DNA from 4 places in the Streptomyces sp. NPDC051684 genome. Region 1 is predicted to be linked to each of the others. Evidence: riboswitches for the same ligand, from Rfam matches in the RefSeq annotation. Region 1 holds a riboswitch; each other region holds the start of a gene.
The links. Region 1 has a riboswitch for cyclic di-AMP ahead of ACIA8D_RS31155 (M23 family metallopeptidase). Riboswitches for the same ligand answer to the same signal wherever they lie in the genome.
Positions count from the first base shown of each region.

Region 2: it holds a riboswitch for cyclic di-AMP, as region 1 does, so the genes downstream of both, ACIA8D_RS09460 (M23 family metallopeptidase) here and ACIA8D_RS31155 (M23 family metallopeptidase) in region 1, are expected to answer to the same signal.
Region 3: it holds a riboswitch for cyclic di-AMP, as region 1 does, so the genes downstream of both, ACIA8D_RS04265 (M23 family metallopeptidase) here and ACIA8D_RS31155 (M23 family metallopeptidase) in region 1, are expected to answer to the same signal.
Region 4: it holds a riboswitch for cyclic di-AMP, as region 1 does, so the genes downstream of both, ACIA8D_RS01325 (NlpC/P60 family protein) here and ACIA8D_RS31155 (M23 family metallopeptidase) in region 1, are expected to answer to the same signal.

Region 1 is NZ_JBITCS010000031.1:96,340-100,412, reverse strand. Features, by position in the region: gene ACIA8D_RS31160 (MFS transporter) at 74-1,429, shown strand; gene ACIA8D_RS31155 (M23 family metallopeptidase) at 1,613-2,389, opposite strand; cyclic di-AMP (ydaO/yuaA leader) riboswitch at 2,393-2,564, opposite strand; gene ACIA8D_RS31150 (tyrosine-protein phosphatase) at 2,948-3,745, shown strand; gene ACIA8D_RS31145 (ABC transporter permease) at 3,859-4,073, opposite strand, start outside.
Region 2 is NZ_JBITCS010000006.1:81,845-85,917, forward strand. Features, by position in the region: gene ACIA8D_RS09450 (M16 family metallopeptidase) at 1-312, shown strand, start outside; gene ACIA8D_RS09455 (M16 family metallopeptidase) at 330-1,697, shown strand; cyclic di-AMP (ydaO/yuaA leader) riboswitch at 1,938-2,101, shown strand; gene ACIA8D_RS09460 (M23 family metallopeptidase) at 2,114-2,914, shown strand; gene ACIA8D_RS09465 (GntR family transcriptional regulator) at 3,135-3,821, shown strand; gene ACIA8D_RS09470 (HPr family phosphocarrier protein) at 4,005-4,073, opposite strand, start outside.
Region 3 is NZ_JBITCS010000003.1:21,073-25,145, forward strand. Features, by position in the region: gene ACIA8D_RS04260 (aldo/keto reductase) at 1-37, opposite strand, end outside; gene ACIA8D_RS04265 (M23 family metallopeptidase) at 153-1,205, opposite strand; cyclic di-AMP (ydaO/yuaA leader) riboswitch at 1,217-1,352, opposite strand; gene ACIA8D_RS04270 (PP2C family protein-serine/threonine phosphatase) at 1,618-2,736, opposite strand; tRNA gene ACIA8D_RS04275 (tRNA-Met) at 2,939-3,012, opposite strand; gene ACIA8D_RS04280 (alginate lyase family protein) at 3,075-4,073, opposite strand, start outside.
Region 4 is NZ_JBITCS010000001.1:278,669-282,741, forward strand. Features, by position in the region: gene pcrA (DNA helicase PcrA) at 1-1,848, opposite strand, end outside; cyclic di-AMP (ydaO/yuaA leader) riboswitch at 2,035-2,187, shown strand; gene ACIA8D_RS01325 (NlpC/P60 family protein) at 2,195-3,385, shown strand; gene ACIA8D_RS01330 (hypothetical protein) at 3,417-3,770, opposite strand; gene ACIA8D_RS01335 (NlpC/P60 family protein) at 4,066-4,073, shown strand, end outside.

The DNA of each region.
Region 1 (4,073 bases):
GCTTCCAGGCATCCTTCCTTCTTCACGCGGGCACGGCCCGTCCCCGGCGCGCGCATGGCTGGTGCTGTGCGCGCTGTCCATGCTGCAGTTCTTCATCGCGGTCGACGTGACCGTGGTCAACATCGCCCTGCCCTCGATCGGCGCCGCCTTCGACGTCGACGGGCACACCCTGACCTGGGTCGTGGTCGGCTACACGGTCACCGGCGGCGGGGTGTTGATGCTGGGTGGCCGGCTCGCCGACCTGCTCGGGCGGCGACGCGTGCTGCTGCTCTGCGCCGGCCTGTTCGGTGCCGCGTCGCTGCTGGCCGGGCTGGCGCCCACCTTCGGCTGGCTGGTGGTCGCGCGGCTGCTGCAAGGGGTCGGCGAGGCCGTCGCGCTGCCGGCCGCGATGGCCACCATCGTCCTGATGTTCCCCGAAGGCCCGCGGCGGTCGCGGGCCTTGGGCGTGTGGGCGGCGGTGGCGAGCTGCGGCCTGGTGATCGGATTCGTCCTGTCCGGGATCGTCACCGCCCACTTGGGGTGGCGTTGGATCTTCCTGATCTCGGTCCCGTTCGTCCTGACCGTGCTGCTGGCAACCCTCTTCCTGGTCGAGGGGGACCGGCCCGTGGCGGCCAAGGCGGCTCCGGCGCTGGACCTTGGCGGTGCGCTGCTGCTGACCGCCTGCCCGTTGCTGTTCACCCTCGGAGTCGTCCAGGCCGGTGAACCGGGAACGCCCGCGTGGGCGGTGTTCGGGGCGCTGGCGGGGGCGGTGGCCGCCGGGGTCGGATTCGTGCGCGTCGAGGCGCGCTCGCACAATCCGCTGCTGCCGCTGCGCTTCTTCGCCCATCGCACGCGGGTGGTGGCCAACCTGACCACGATGCTGCTCAGCGGGGCGCTGTCGACCTCGTTCCTGCTGTTCACGTTCTACTTGCAGGAACGACTGGGCATCGGCCCGCTCGGCGCGGGCCTGACCATGCTGCCGCTGGCCGTTTCCCTGATCACCTTCTCGGTGCTCGTGCCGCGCCTGCTGGGCCGCTGGGGCGCACGCGCGTGCGTGCTCGCCGGCCTCGGCTTCACCGCGGCCGCGATGGCCGCCACCGCCCTCGTCGCGGCGCTGCGGGCCAACGGCCCCGCGATGATCCCGGCCATGCTCCTGATCGCGGCCGGGATGGGAGTCGGCCTCGTAGGGCTGCAATACCTCGCCGTCAGCGGCGTCAGCGAGGACGACGCCGGGATCGCCTCGGGCGTCCAACGCGCGGCGGACCAGCTGGGCGGCGCGAGCGGGGTGGCCGTCTGCGTCGGGATCGGGTTCGCTCCGGGCCTGCACTCCCTCGACCCGTTCCTCGTCGCCACCGCACTGGCGGCCACCGGGCTCGCGGTCGGTGCGGTCCTGGCCTGGCGCATGCCCGCGTCGGCTCCCGCAGGAGACGCGCGGGAACAGTCCGGGTGACCGCCGCCGGGCCACCCCGGCCCGGCGGCGCGGGCTGCGGATCAGGACGACCGCACTCCACAACCCGCACCCTCTGAGCGCGCGAACGCGATGCGGCGCCCGGAGAGAACCCCGGGCGCCGCATCGGAACGGGCCGACGAGCCGCTACCGCATCACGCGCTCACCTCACGTGCTCACGTCGCCTCAGGCGCTCACACCGTGCTCACTCAGGTACGCGATCGGGTCGATGTCCGAGCCGTAGTCCGCGGTCGTGCGGATCTCGAAGTGCAGGTGCGGGCCGGTGACGTTGCCGGTCGCGCCGGACTTGGCGATCTCCTGGCCGGCCGTCACGGTGTCGCCCTGGGCGACGCCGATCGAGGACAGGTGGCCGTACTGGGAGAAGTGGCCGTCGGCGTGCTCAATGACGACCTCGTTGCCGTACGCGCCACCCGAGCCGGTCGAGACGACGGTGCCGTCGGCGATCGACTTCACGGAGGTGCCGGTGGACACCGAGTAGTCGGCGCCGGTGTGGCTGCCGCTGGACCACATGGAGCCGGAGTTGCCGTAGCCGTTGCCCTTGGCGCCGTCGACCGGCGCCACGTAGTCGCCGGAGGCGGTCGTCTTGGCGCTCGCCTGCGTGGCGGCGGGCTTGGCGGCGGAGTCGCCCTCGGCCGCGGCGCCGAGGGTGAGCTTGACGCCGATCTTGAGGTGGTCCGCGTTGGAGCCGACCGCGTCCTTGTTGTCCTCGTACAGCTTCTTCCAGCCGCCGTCGACGTCCTGCGCCTTGGCGATCTTCGAGAGCGTGTCACCGGCCTTGACGGTGTACGTCGTGGTGTCGGCGGTGGCGCCGGACGTCGCGGCCTGCGCGCCACTGGCGCCCATCAGCGGCAGCACGATGGCCGCTCCGCCGGCGGAGGCGACGGCGGCGACCCGGGCGATGCGGCGGGAGGTCGAAAGGCGGTGCTTTCCCTTTGCGGGCATGCTGAATTTCCTCTCCGTCGCCTACGAGGTGAGCTGTCGGGTTCGGGCTGGAGATGCCCGGCCGCGCCCGGGGTACGGGCACGGCTTCACCCCAAGCCGCTTCGGGAAATCCCCTACGCGGCGTCTTGCGTGTGGGTCCCCCGCTCCTGCCGTGACGGGTAGTCGAAAGGAATCCGGGCGGCGGCAGGACTAGGCGTTCCGACCGGATTGATTGGTGACCGTAGGCGAACCGCAATGACGGCGACAACTGCCGAATTCACTTGCGGTGGCAATTCCTTGGGTTTCTGAGGCTTCCCTGTGTAACCCTGCGTCGACATTCTCCGCTTTACCAACGCCATACCTTCGGGGATTACTGGGGAGGCATTCCGGGCCGCCCGCCACACAGCGTCACGAACATGAGGCCGGTCACGCACACTCCCACAAGCCCCTTCGATTCATGCACAGTTGACACAGAAGTGGGCAAATCGGACAGATGGTTGCCTGTGGAACCGATGTCGTATCGTCAGGAGCGCGCCCACCGGTGACCCAACGCCGGTGCACCGATTGGGAGGAGCCCCTGTGACGCAGCACGCACCGTCCACCGAGCCCGAGCTGACCGGAGTGCGCAACTTCCGAGACGTGGGCGGCCTGCCCACCGTGGACGGCCGGCGCGTGCGCCAGGGCGTGCTGTTCCGCAGCGGTCACCTCGCCCATGCCACGGCCGAGGACTCGACCTTCCTCTCCTCGCTCGGCCTGCACACGGTCTTCGACTTCCGCAACGCCGCGGACCAGAGGCTGGAGGGCGCCGACGTCGAGCTCCCCGGCGTCCGCAATCTCAACCTGCCGCTCAACGACCCGGCCGACGGCGCCGAATTCTGGACCATGGTCCGCGACGGCGACATCGAGCAGCTGCGCCAGATCCTCTCCGAGGGCCGCGCGGCGAACCGCCTCGTCGACTCCTACCGCACCATGATCAAGGAGCGCACCGCCGAGCACAGCCGCGTGCTGCACTCCCTCGCCGAGGACAGCCTTCCCGCGCTGATGCACTGCGCGGCCGGCAAGGACCGCGCGGGCCTGTCGATCGCGGTGACGCTGCTCGCGGTCGGCGTGGAGCGCGACGCCATCGAGGCGGACTACCTCAAGTCGAACGAGAAGCACCGCCGCTACGACGTGCGCCGCTCCGCCACCGCGAAGGACGCCTACTCCCCCGAGGTCATGGAGCTGCTCAGCCCGCTCTTCGACGCCCGCATCGAGTACCTGAACGCCGGCCTCGAAACCATCGACGAGCAGTGGGGATCCACGGACCGCTACCTCGAAGAGGGCCTCAAGCTCACCGCGGCGACGCGCGAGCGGCTGCGCGAGCGCCTTCTGGACTGACCGCCGGGCGTCCCACGGTGCCGGTGACCGTGACCGTCGAACGTCACACGGTGCTGGTGACCGGCGAACGTCACACGGTGCCGGGCGTCACGCTCCGCCCGGCACCACCCCGCCTACCAGGACCCGACGTCACCCCCGTCGCGCAGTGCCGCCCGGGCCGGGAGGGTCACGGCGAGCAGGCCGAGGCACACCGCGCCCCCGGCGAACGTGCCGTACAGCAGCGGCGGTATGTACGGGGACTCCCCCGTCAGGCCGCGCATCATCGGCGTCAGCGTGATCAGCGCGATGGTGGTGCCCAGCACCACTCCCGCCGCCGACACCAGCAGGC
Region 2 (4,073 bases), on a different contig from region 1:
GCCCGGTTCGCCGAGGAGGGCCCGAGCCCGGAGGAAATGGAGCGCGCCCAGGCCCAGTTGGAGCGCGAGTGGCTGGACCGCCTGGGGACGGTCGCGGGGCGCGCCGACGAGCTGTGCCGCTACGCCGTCCTGTTCGGCGACCCGCAGCTCGCCCTGACCGCCGTGGGGCGCGTCCTGGAGGTGACCGCCGAGGACGTCCAGGAGATCGCCAAGGCGCGCCTGCGTCCCGACAACCGCGCGTCCCTCGTGTACGAGCCGACCGCACCCGCCGACACCGAGACCGCCGAGATCACCGAGGAGGCGGGCCAGTGACGGAGCAGCTCGCGAACATGGACTTCCACCCCCGGCCGCAGGCGGGCGAGCCCAAGCCGTGGGCGTTCCCGGCCCCGGAGCGCGGCGCGCTGCCCAACGGCCTGACGGTGCTGCGCTGCCACCGGCCCGGCCAGCAGGTCGTCGCCGTGGAGGTGCACCTGGACGCGCCGTTGGACGCCGAACCGAAGGGTCTGGACGGCGTCTCGACCATCATGGCGCGGGCCCTCAACGAGGGCACCGACAAGCACTCCGCCGAGGAGTTCGCTGCCGAGCTGGAGCGCTGCGGCGCCACGATGGACGCGCACGCCGACCACCCCGGTGTCCGCGCTTCCCTCGAAGTGCCGGCCTCGCGCCTCTCCAAGGGCCTCGCCCTCCTGGCCGACGCCCTGCGCGCCCCCGCCTTCGACGACAGCGAGATCGAGCGCCTCGTCCGCAACCGCTTGGACGAGATCCCGCACGAGAGCGCCAACCCGGCCCGGCGCGCCGCCAAGGAGCTCTCCAAGCAGCTCTTCCCGGCCGACACGCGCGTGTCGCGCCCGCGCCAGGGCACCGAGGAGACCGTCTCGGCCATCGACGCGGCGGCCGTGCGCGCCTTCTACGACCGCCACGTACGCCCCGCCACCGCCACGGCCGTCGTCGTCGGTGACCTGACGGGCATCGACCTGGACGCCCTCCTCGCCGACACGCTCGGCGCCTGGACGGGCGACACCGCCGAGCCGCGCCCGGTGCCCCCGGTCGTCGCCGACGACACCGGCCGCGTGATCATTGTGGACCGCCCGGGCGCCGTGCAGACCCAGTTGCTCATCGGCCGGGTCGGACCGGACAAGCACGACCGTGTGTGGCCCGCTCAGGTCCTCGGCACGTACTGCCTGGGCGGCACCCTGACGTCGCGTCTGGACCGCGTGCTGCGCGAGGAGAAGGGCTACACCTACGGTGTGCGCTCCTTCGCCCAGGTGCTGCGTTCCGCGCCCGACGGCAGCGGTGCGGCGATGCTCGCCATCAGCGGCTCGGTGGACACGCCGAACACCGGGCCCGCGCTCGACGACCTCTGGAAGGTGCTGCGCACGCTGGCGGCCGAGGGGCTCACGGATGCCGAACGGGACACCGCCGTGCAGAACTTGGTGGGCGTGGCCCCGCTGAAGTTCGAGACCGCCGCGGCCGTCGCGAGCACCCTCGCCGACCAGGTCGAGCAGCACCTGCCGGACGACTTCCAGGCGCAGGTCTACCGGCAGCTGGCCGCCACGGGCACCGTGGAGGCCACGGCGGCCGTCGTGAGCGCGTTCCCCGCGGATCGTCTGGTGACGATCCTCGTGGGCGACGCCGCGCAGATCGAGGAGCCGGTCAAGGCGCTCGGCATCGGCGAGGTCACGGTGGTCGCGGGCTGACCGCGTTTCCCGAGGCAGCTCACGAAGCCCCGGCGCCGTCCTCGGCCGCCGGGGCTTCGTGGTGTCCGTCACGATCTTCTTCAATCACTACACGATCACAAATGTCCGAATTGGTGTAGAGGTTGCCTCTCTGGTCTGTGGCGTGCACTACAAAAGCCGGGTTCTGTTTGTCGATCCAAAGACGCCCCGCTTAGCGTTCCCTCCGGCTGTCCGCCAGACGTACGTCGCGCCCGCGACACCGGACAGTCATCGCCGAGTCCCCGTGGTGCGAGCCAGGGGAGCCGGGGACCCACCGAAGTCCCTGGGGTGAATCGGGCGCTCTTCCCGTCAGGGGAGGGGGCCTGTAGGAGACCTTCCTGCTCCGAACCCGTCAGCTAACCCGGTAGGCGAGAAGGAAGGAAAGGACCAGCCACTTCATGGGGTTCACCCGTGCCACCGGGAAGCACCGCCGTCCCAGCCGCCTGACGCGTACCACCGCTCAGGTCGCGGGCGTCGCCGCGATCACCACGACGGGCGTGGTGGGCGGTCTCGCCGCCCCCGCCCTCGCCGCCGACACCGCGGCAGTGCCGCACGACGGCCTCACGCAGGCCGTCGCCATCGGCGACTCCCTCGCCGACCAGATCGACGCGCAGGCCTCCGCGCAGCAGAAGGCCGCCGCCAAGGCGAAGGCCGAGGCCGAGGCGAAGAAGAAGGCCGAGGAGGCCAAGCGCAAGGCCGAGGCCGAGGCCAAGAAGCGGGCCGCGGAGAAGGCCAAGAAGGAGCGCGAGGCCAAGGAGCGCGCCGCCCGTGAGGCCGAGCGCAAGCGCCTGAACAGCTTCGTGGCGCCGATCTCCGGCTCGTACGTCTCCACCTCCTACCAGGCCGGCAGCGGCCTGTGGTCCTCCGGCAGCCACACCGGCATCGACTTCCACGCCTCCAGCGGCACCTCGGTGCACGCGGTCGGCCGCGGCACCGTCGTCGAGGCCGGCTGGGGCGGCGCGTACGGCAACAACGTCGTGATCAAGATGAACGACGGTACGTACACCCAGTACGGTCACATGTCCTCGATCGGCGTCTCCGTCGGCCAGGACGTCACCCCCGGCCAGCAGATAGGCCTCTCCGGGGCGACCGGCAACGTCACGGGCCCGCACCTCCACTTCGAGGCCCGCACCGGCCCCGACTACGGCTCGGACATCGACCCCGTCGCGTACCTGCGCCAGCACGGTGTGAACGTCTGACCCGACAGCACACTCCACGAAAGCCCCGGCTCACCGAGCCGGGGCTTTCGCGTGCTCGGGTCCGCACTGTCCAAAAAATATCCCCGGATTCAGTTCCCTCGTCGGAAATTCAAGTCCGGTGGAATAGAGTCTCCCGGTAAACGTTCCGGCCGCGCGTCACGCGTGTTTGACCGGGCGTCAATCGACCGCGTATCGCGGGCATTGAGGCGGAGGTCGAGTCATGCGCATTCCCGCGCAGTCGGTATGCACAGCGATCCGCGACGACATCGTCGCCGGCGTCTACGAGCGCGGCGGCAGACTCACCGAGGAACTGCTCGCGCGCCGCTACGGGGTCTCGCGCGTGCCCGTAAGGGAGGCGCTGCGCACCCTGGAGGCGGAGGGGTTCGTCGTCACGCGCAGGCACGCGGGCGCGTGCGTGGCCGAACCCACCGAGCGGGAGGCGGCCGACCTCCTGGAGATCCGCATGCTGCTCGAACCCATGGGTGCCGCCCGCGCCGCGCAGCGCCGCACCGAGGCCCACCTCAAGGTCCTGCGCGGCCTGGTCAGGCTGGGGCAGGAGCGCGCCAGGCGGGGTCAGAGCGAGGATCTGCGCTCCCTCGGAAGCTGGTTCCACGAGACGCTCGTCCAGGCCTCCGGCAGCCCCGGCCTGATCACCCTGCTCACCCAGCTCCGGCACAAGATCGCCTGGATGTACGCCGTGGAGAGTCCGGCCCGACCGGTCGAGTCCTGGGCCGAGCACGGCGCCATCGTCGACGCCGTGGCGCGGGGCGACGCGGAGCGTGCGCGCGCCCTGGCCGCCCTGCACACCGAGCGCGCGACGGCCGCCCACAAGTTGCGCGCCCCCCGCGCGGGCGAGCGTGTGAGGACTTCGCAACATGCAGTCAACACGGTGGGCCGCCAGATTTAACAACGGCGCCGTATACAAATAAGTGCGCTATTCGGTGAATGGGTCGGACGAGGTGCGGGGGTATTTCCGCTGCCTATTTCCGCCTGCTTTCCGTCGCCCAATTCTCGGCGCGGCAGTGAACGAAAAAGCCGCGCACCCCCGAAAGGGGCGCGCGGCTCAGTCGTACAGCTTTTGTCTTTTACGTCAGACGGTCTCGGGAAGCTCCTCGAGCCCCTCGGCGACCAGCTTCGCCAGACGGTCGAGCGCGGCGTC
Region 3 (4,073 bases), on a different contig from region 1:
TGCCGAGCTTGCGCAGCGAGGGAGAGGAGGAAGTCATGCCCTGCCTCAACACCCGTACGGAACACGGTATTCCGGGATCGGGCGGAGCAAGGGCGAACCGGCAGCCCTGACGTCGGGGGGTCAGCGCCAGGACCGCCGGGGTTCACAGGCTCTCAGGGGGTGAGGCCCTTGTCGCGCAGCCAGGACGCCGGGTCGACGCCGGTGGACTGCCCGTCGGGGTGGACCTCCAGGTGGAGGTGCGGCCCGGTGACATTGCCGGTGGCGCCCACGCGGCCGATGACATCGCCGGTGGAGACCTTCTGGCCCGCGCTGACATTGAGCGAGGACTGGTGGCAGAACCACAGCTCGGTGCCGTCGTCGAGGGTGAGCACCGTGCGGTAGCCGTACGCGCCCGCCCAGCCGGCCTCCGTGACCGTGCCGGAGTGGATGGCGCGGATCGGGGTACCGGTGGAGGCGGCGAAGTCCAGACCCGTGTGGTAGCCGGAGGACCACATGGAGCCGGGCTGGCCGAAGGTGCCGGAGAGCGTGTAGGAGGCGACCGGGAGCTTGAAGGAGGCGGCCAGCTTGCGCAGGCGCTCGGCCTCGGCCTTGCGGCGGGCCTCCGCCTCGGCCTTCTTCTTCGCGGCGATCTCCTTGGCCCTGGCCGCGTCCTGCTTGGCGGCGGCCTCCTCGGCGGCCTGCTTGGCGGCGGCTTCCTCGGCGGCCTGCTTCGCGGTGGCGTCGGCCGCGTCCTGCTGCGTCTCGGCCTGCTGCATGATGCGGGCCCGCAGCGCCTCGCCGGCGCCGGTCTGTCCGTCGGCGGCCTCGGCCTGGGTGATTCCGGCGCCGCTCAGCGGGGAGGCCGTGGCGTCGGAGTCGGAACCGGAGTCCGAACCGTCGGATATCAGCGAGCCCACACCCGGCAGCGACTTGGCCTCGGGCAGCGAGTCCTTGACCGCGGAGAGGTCGGGCATGGAGATGTGGACCGGCGGCTTGCCGCCCTGTGCGGTGGCGATACCGCCCGCACCGACGGCGGCGACCACGCCGACGCCGAGAACAGTGGAGCTGCGCGCGAATCCACCGCGACGGCGGGCTACGCGATGCCTGCCGCGGAGGGGAGCGACGGAATCCTCGGTGGGATTCCACTCCTCCCAGGTCTCCTGCTCGACGCCGGAGTGGTCTTCGGGGCCGTAGAAGAAGTCGGGGGCAGGCCGGTTGGACGCCACGGGGGCGCTCTCCTTTCCTTCCTTCTCGCCTACCGGGTTAGCTGACGGGTTCGGAGCAGGAAGGTCTCCTACGAACACCAAAGGTGTCCGATTCACCCCAAGTTGGTGGTTCCCCGGCTCCCTTGCGGGATTAGGCGCGTGCGCACGGAGCCGTCTCTTGTGACGGCTGGGACGACCGCGCTGCGTTATCGAACGTTAATAGACAGCAGACAGTAATTCCAAGCGCTTCCCACTGATCGTTCACGACTCTGGCCAGGACTTATCGGGACACCAGTGGGCGGATCGGGGCGAGTTGACGTCACACCCTGCCCACATTCAACGAACTCAATCTTCTGACGGTGCGTCAATTGTTATGCGGAGCGACGCCGTTCGACTACGGTCGGCTACCTCGGGTAACAAACGATCAAGGACCTCAGGTGCGCCGCACGGCGAGCAGCGCCATGTCGTCCGTCGTCCCGTTGCCGGTGTGCGCGCGCACCTCCGCGGCGAGGGCCGCGAGGAGTTCCTCGGGCCCCGGGAAGACACGGCCGGACAGCCGCGCCGCCGGATCGTAGAAGCGGCCGCTCGGGTCGCGCGCCTCGGAGAGCCCGTCGGTGTAGAGCAGCAGCGTGGCCGCGGACGGGAACGCCGCCTCGACGGCCCGGTCGGGCCAGCTGCCGAGTTCGCTCATGCCGAGCGGCAGCGCCGCCTGGCACGGGTCGAGTGCGCGTACGGTGCCGTCGCCGAGCAGCAGCAGCGGGGCGGGGTGACCGCGGTTGAGGACCCGGACGAGGTCGACGCCGTGCGGGATCTCGGCGAGCACCGCGGTGGTGAAGCCCTCGAAGTCGTCGATGCCGCTGCGCCGGGTGCCCTCGCGGGCCAGGGCCCGCTCCAGGCGCTGGGCGACCGCCTCCAGGGAACCCTCCTGCTCGGCGGCCTCCCGGAACGCGCCGATGACGACGGCGACCGCGGCGACCGCGCCGAGGCCCTTGCCGCGCACGTCACCGACGATGATCCGGATGCCGTGCGGGGTGTCCTGGACCGCATACAGGTCACCGCCGATGAACGCGTCGGCCTGCGCCGCCTCGTAGCGCGCCGCGATGGCGAGACCGCCGAGCCGGCGGGCCGGTTCGGGCAGCACCGCCAACTGCGCGGCCTGGGCGATCTCGCGGGCGGAGGCCAGCTGCTGGTAGCTGCGGTACACGATCCGGTTGAGCACACAGGCCAGCAGGCAGACGGTGGCCACGGTGACGATCTCGGTGACGAACACGGAGTCGAGGTGTTCCGTGAAGCGCAGGTGCACCGCGACGATCGCGCCGATCGACACCACGCCGACCAGGACCGTCGCACCGAGCGAGAAGAACGGGGCGGCCACCAGGGGCGCCGCGCTGAACAGGGGGGCGCCGGGAAAGCCGCTGGGGGTCACGTACTCGTAGACCGCGCCGCCGACGACGAGCAGCAGGGGCAGCAGCCGCAGGAAGACCCGGGTGCCCGCGACCTCGGAGTCGCGCCCCCTCCGTCTCCCGCCGGTGCCTCCTGTTCGCTGCCCCACCACTCGTCTCCTGCCGCTCCCTGCCAGCTTCCGGCGTCTCACCAAGAGTTCCTGCACGGCGGCGCCGAGGCGAGCAGGGGTGGGCCGTACGGGTGGGGAACGTGACGGGCGCAACACCGGCGACACAGGCGGCGCGGGCGGACACGGGGACAGAAAAAAACCGAGGCCGGAATCTCGATGAGATTCCGGCCTCGGTCTTCAGTAGCGGGGACAGGATTTGAACCTGCGACCTCTGGGTTATGAGCCCAGCGAGCTACCGAGCTGCTCCACCCCGCGCCGTTGTGTTCACAACTCTACGCCATCAGGGGGAGTGAACGCGAATCGGTTCGCGTGACCGCTCACGCGGCGGCGTGCGTGAGCGTCTCCCACGCCACGAACAGGTCGTCCGTCCCCTCCGGCCGCTGCGTGCGGGTGAGCTTCTCGGTCTGCGGGAGATCCATCTTCAGCCGCCCCTGCAGGTGCTGGAGGCCGACCTCCGTGTCGGGCCCCATGTCGCGCTGCACCTTCCCGCCGCACAGCCAGGACGGGGCCTTGGCGCCCAGCTGGTACTTGGAGTGCAGTTCGAGCGCGGCGGCGAGCCGGTCCTTCACCTCCCCGTACAGGTCGACGCCCTGGTGCCAGGCGGTCTCGGCCATGTGGGAGGTGGCGGCGAGGGAGTAGCTGGCGTGCTTGAAGTTGCGGCAGGTCTCCTGCGCGAGCCCGTCCTTGAAGGTCTTCTGCCCGAACCAGTACGTCTGCAGTTCCTTCGGGGTGTCGATGCCGCTGCCCTTCGGTTTCACCGGCAGCTTTCCGTCGGAGGAGAGGTAGAAGTACGCGGGGACGCGGGCGCGGAAGTGCCCGACGGCCTGGTCGAAGGCGCTCTGGTCGTTGAGGTAGACGGCCATGCTCATCGTCGCGTCGGCCATCACCAGGTCCCAGTTGCCGTTGAAGTCGGCGGAACCGCCGCGCACTTCGGGCAGATACGCCTCGCGCAGCATCCGCTGGAACTTCAGCTCCTGCCCGTCCGGCCAGTTCTTGTACGTGTACTGCATGAGTTCGCCGGCCTTCGCCCAGGACGTGCCGGCCCATGCGGCCTGGAGCCCGGCGTTGTCCTCGCTGTGCCCGGTGACCTTGTCCGCCCAGGCGTTCATGATCTCGACGGCCTTGGCGGCGTGGGCCCTGTCACGGGTGATGTTCCACAGCAGGGCCTGCGTATAGGCGGCGATGGCGTCCTCGCGCTCCTCGACGCAGCCCTGTCCGGCCTGGGCGTCGAAGGGGCACTCCACGGTCGCGTACGGCTTGGCCTCGTAGTCGAGGTCGGCGTACTTGCTGGCGCTCATCTCCTTGTACGCGGAGAT
Region 4 (4,073 bases), on a different contig from region 1:
TCCGCCACTCGTCGCGGTCTCGCCCTCCGCCGTCTCCTCGCCCGCGGCGGACTCCTGCTCGAACTCCAGCGCCACGGCGGCGAGTTCCTGAAGGTTCTCGATCCGGGTCTCGTCCTGCGGGTCGGTGGAGGCCTGCAGTTCGGCGAGGTATCCGGTGCGCTCCAGGATCGCCTCGAGGACCGTGGCCGGGCCGGCGCCCGACTCCACGATCGTGCGGAGGTCCTCCATCAGCGTGTTGAACCGCTTCACGGCGTTCGCCGAGCGGGCCGCCATCCCGTACGCCTCGTCGACGCGGCGCAGCGCCTGCGGGAAGGAGATCTTCTCGCGCTGGGAGAGCGCGTCGATCATCGCTTCGGCGCGGTCGCCGATGCCGCGCTTGGGCACGTTGAGGATGCGGCGCAGCGGCACCGAGTCCTCGGGGTTGGAGAGCACCCGCAGGTAGGCCAGGACGTCCCTGACTTCCTTGCGCTCGTAGAAGCGGACGCCGCCGACGACCTTGTAGGGCAGGCCGGTGCGGATGAAGATCTCTTCGAAGACACGGGACTGCGCGTTCGTCCGGTAGAAGACCGCGACGTCGCCCGCGAGCGCGTCGCCCGCGTCGGTGAGCCGGTCGATCTCGTCGGCGATGAACTGCGCCTCGTCGTGCTCGGTGTCCGCGACGTAGCCGGTGATCTGGGCGCCGGGGCCCTCGTTGGTCCACAGGTTCTTCGGGCGGCGCGATTCGTTGCGCTCGATCACCGCGTTCGCCGCGCTGAGGATGGTCTGCGTGGAGCGGTAGTTCTGCTCCAGCAGGATCGTCTTCGCGTTGGGGTAGTCGTCCTCGAAGTCGAGGATGTTGCGGATCGTGGCGCCGCGGAAGGCGTAGATCGACTGGTCCGCGTCACCCACGACGCACAGCTCGGCCGGGTCGGCGCCCTCGCCCTCGGCGGGACCGACCAACTCGCGCACCAGCGCGTACTGCGCGTGGTTGGTGTCCTGGTACTCGTCGACGAGGACGTGGCGGAAGCGGCGGCGGTAGTGCTCGGCGACGTCCGGGAACGCGCGCAGCAGGTTGACCGTCGTCATGATCAGGTCGTCGAAGTCCAGCGCGTTCGCCTCGCGCAGGCGTGCCTGGTACATCGCGTAGGCCTGGGCGAGGGTCTTCTCGAAGCCGTCGGCGGCGGTCGCGGCGAAGTCCTCCTCGTCGATCAGCTCGTTCTTGAGGTTGCTGATCTTGGCGCTGAAGGACTTCGGCGGGAACTTCTTCGGGTCCAGGTCCAGGTCGCGGCAGACGAGCGCCATGAGCCGCTTGCTGTCGGCGGCGTCGTAGATCGAGAAGGAGGACGTGAAGCCGAGCTTCTTCGACTCGCGGCGCAGGATGCGCACGCACGCGCTGTGGAAGGTGGAGACCCACATCGCGTTCGCCCGCGGGCCCACCAGGTCCTCGACACGCTCCTTCATCTCGCCCGCGGCCTTGTTCGTGAACGTGATCGCGAGGATCTGGCCGGGGTGCACGCCGCGCTCGGCGAGCAGGTACGCGATGCGGTGCGTGAGGACGCGGGTCTTGCCGGAGCCGGCGCCCGCGACGATGAGCAGCGGAGTGCCGCCGTGCACGACGGCCGCCTGCTGGTTCTCGTTCAGCCCCTCCAGGAGGGTCGCCGAGTCGAGGACGGGGCGCGGGGCGCCGTCCCGGTAGTACGCGTCCCGCTCCGGGGGCACGCCGAACAGCCCGTCCGGCATCGGCTCCGGGGCCCCGTCGTCGTACTCGGGGTCCGGAGGCGGCGGCGGGGGTTCCTGCTCACCGCTCGGAGAGCCGGGCGCGCCCTTCTGGAGGCCGGTCAGGAAGCTGTCGTCAAAGAGGCTGCTCATCGCTCTACGAGTCTAGGCCGCCCCACTGACAACCTGTGGCTGCCTTCGGAACTCCAAGAGCCCGCCGGAGGGCAGATCACGAAAATGTATCGGGCATATCGAACATCAACCTTCACAGCAGCCACACGAGTTGGCTACGGTGCAGCCGGGCAGCCCGTCCCCCCGTCCGCGAATGTCGCGGCGAACGGGAAGCCCCCGCCGAGTCCCGTACGCCGCGAGGCAGGGAACCGGGGACCCAACCGACCTTGGGGTGAATCGGTCAGCCGACCGTAGGGCAGCCTTCCGCGCACCACGCCCGAACCCGACAGCTAACCCGGTAGGCGGACGACGGAAGGAGTCGCCTGCCTTGGCGTCGCACCGCAAGCCCCGCAGCCGGTCCCGGATGACGGGCGGCCTCCGCACGACCCCCGCGGTCGGCATCACCACCGCCGCCCTCACCTCCGTGGCCCTGCTCTCGCAGACCGCACAGGCCGCGCCCGCGCAGCCGTCGTCCAAGCCGCGCCTCGAAGAGGTGCAGAAGAAGGTCGACACCCTCTACCGGCAGGCCGAGGTCGCCACCCAGAAGTACAACGGGGCGAAGGAACGGACCGACGCCAAGAAACAGCAGGTCGACAAGCTCCTCGACGATGTCGCGCAGCGCACGGAGGACATGAACACGGCCCGCCAGAAGCTCGGCAGATACGCCGCTGAGCAGTACCGCTCGGGCAGTGTGAGCGACACCGCGACCATGTTCCTCGCGGACGACCCGGAGGACTACTTCTCGCAGCGCCAGCTGATGAGCCGGCTGACCGACGAGCAGAAGAAGTCGATCGACGACTATCAGAAGCAGACGCGCGAGACCGCGAAGAAGCGCACCGAGGCGCAGTCGAGCCTTGAGGACCTCACCGACTCGCAGACGGAGCTGAGGTCCACGAAGGAGACCGTGCAGACGAAGCTCTCCGATGCGCGGCAGCTGCTGTCCAAGCTGACCGCCGAGGAGAAGGCGCGGCTCGCGGCGATCGAGAAGGCCAAGGAGGAGGCCGCCCGCAAGAAGGCGGCGGAGCTGGCCGCCAAGCAGAAGGCCGCGGAGGACGCGAAGCGGAAGGCGGCCGAGCGGGCGAGGGAGCAGGAGCAGTCGTCCGGCTCGTCCTCCGGTTCCTCTTCCGGATCCTCGTCCGGTTCCTCGGACGCCTCGTACGCGACGAAGGCCGCGCAGGCGCTCGCGTTCGCCAAGGCGCAGGAGGGCAAGCCGTACGTGTGGGGTGCCACGGGACCGGACTCGTACGACTGCTCGGGTCTGACGGCGGCGGCGTGGAAGTCCGCGGGGATCTCGCTGCCGCGCACGACCTGGGACCAGGTCGAGATCGGCAAGACGGTGCCGCTCTCCGACATCCAACCCGGTGACCTGGTGTTCTTCTACGACGACATCAGCCACGTCGGCCTATACATGGGCGACGGCATGATGGTCCACGCGCCGAAGCCGGGCGCGGTCGTGCGCGAGGAGTCGATCTACTACGACGGCACGTCGTCGATCCACAGCGTGGTGCGGCCTGCCTGAGCCCGGCCGGCGCTGCCGATGACGCCAGTGATCAGGTCCAGAGCACCGCAATGAAGATGTTCGCGACGGTGAGCGCGCCGACCGTCGCGAACAGGCCCTTCTCCGCCTTCTCCTCGTCCCGCTTCACATAGACGATGCCGAGGATCACGATCAGGATGGCGAGCTTCACGCCGATCTTGATGTTGTTGACGGTGCTGCCGTCGGCCTGGTTGAGGCCGACCAGGGCGACACCGGTCACCAGCATGGTCAGGGCGCCGTGCAGCATCGCCTTGTTGAAGCGGGCCGTGCCCTCCTTCATCGCCGACATCTGCGTGAGGAAGCCGCCGAGCAGCGAGGCGATGCCGATGATGTGCAGACCGACGAAGAGGTTGATGAGTACGTCCATGGGGCCGGAGCCTACTTGGGCCCGTTTCGGACCACTTCGGAGGCCCAGCGGTCACCCTCTGCCACCACCCGTAACAAATGGGCCAGTTGCGAACAATCAGCCACCAACCCGTTACGCGGAGGTTTAGCGTCCTTGCTCAGGTGACCGGCTCCCCACCGCCGCCCGGGCCAGGGGCGGCAGTCGGACACCACCGCCGAGAAAGGTCCGGCGGCGACCCGCTCCCCCTGTGCGGGCCGCCGCCGGACGCGCGACCGGGGCTCGTGCGGTTCGCGGGCGGCCCCCAGAGGAGGACCTTGTGCCGGC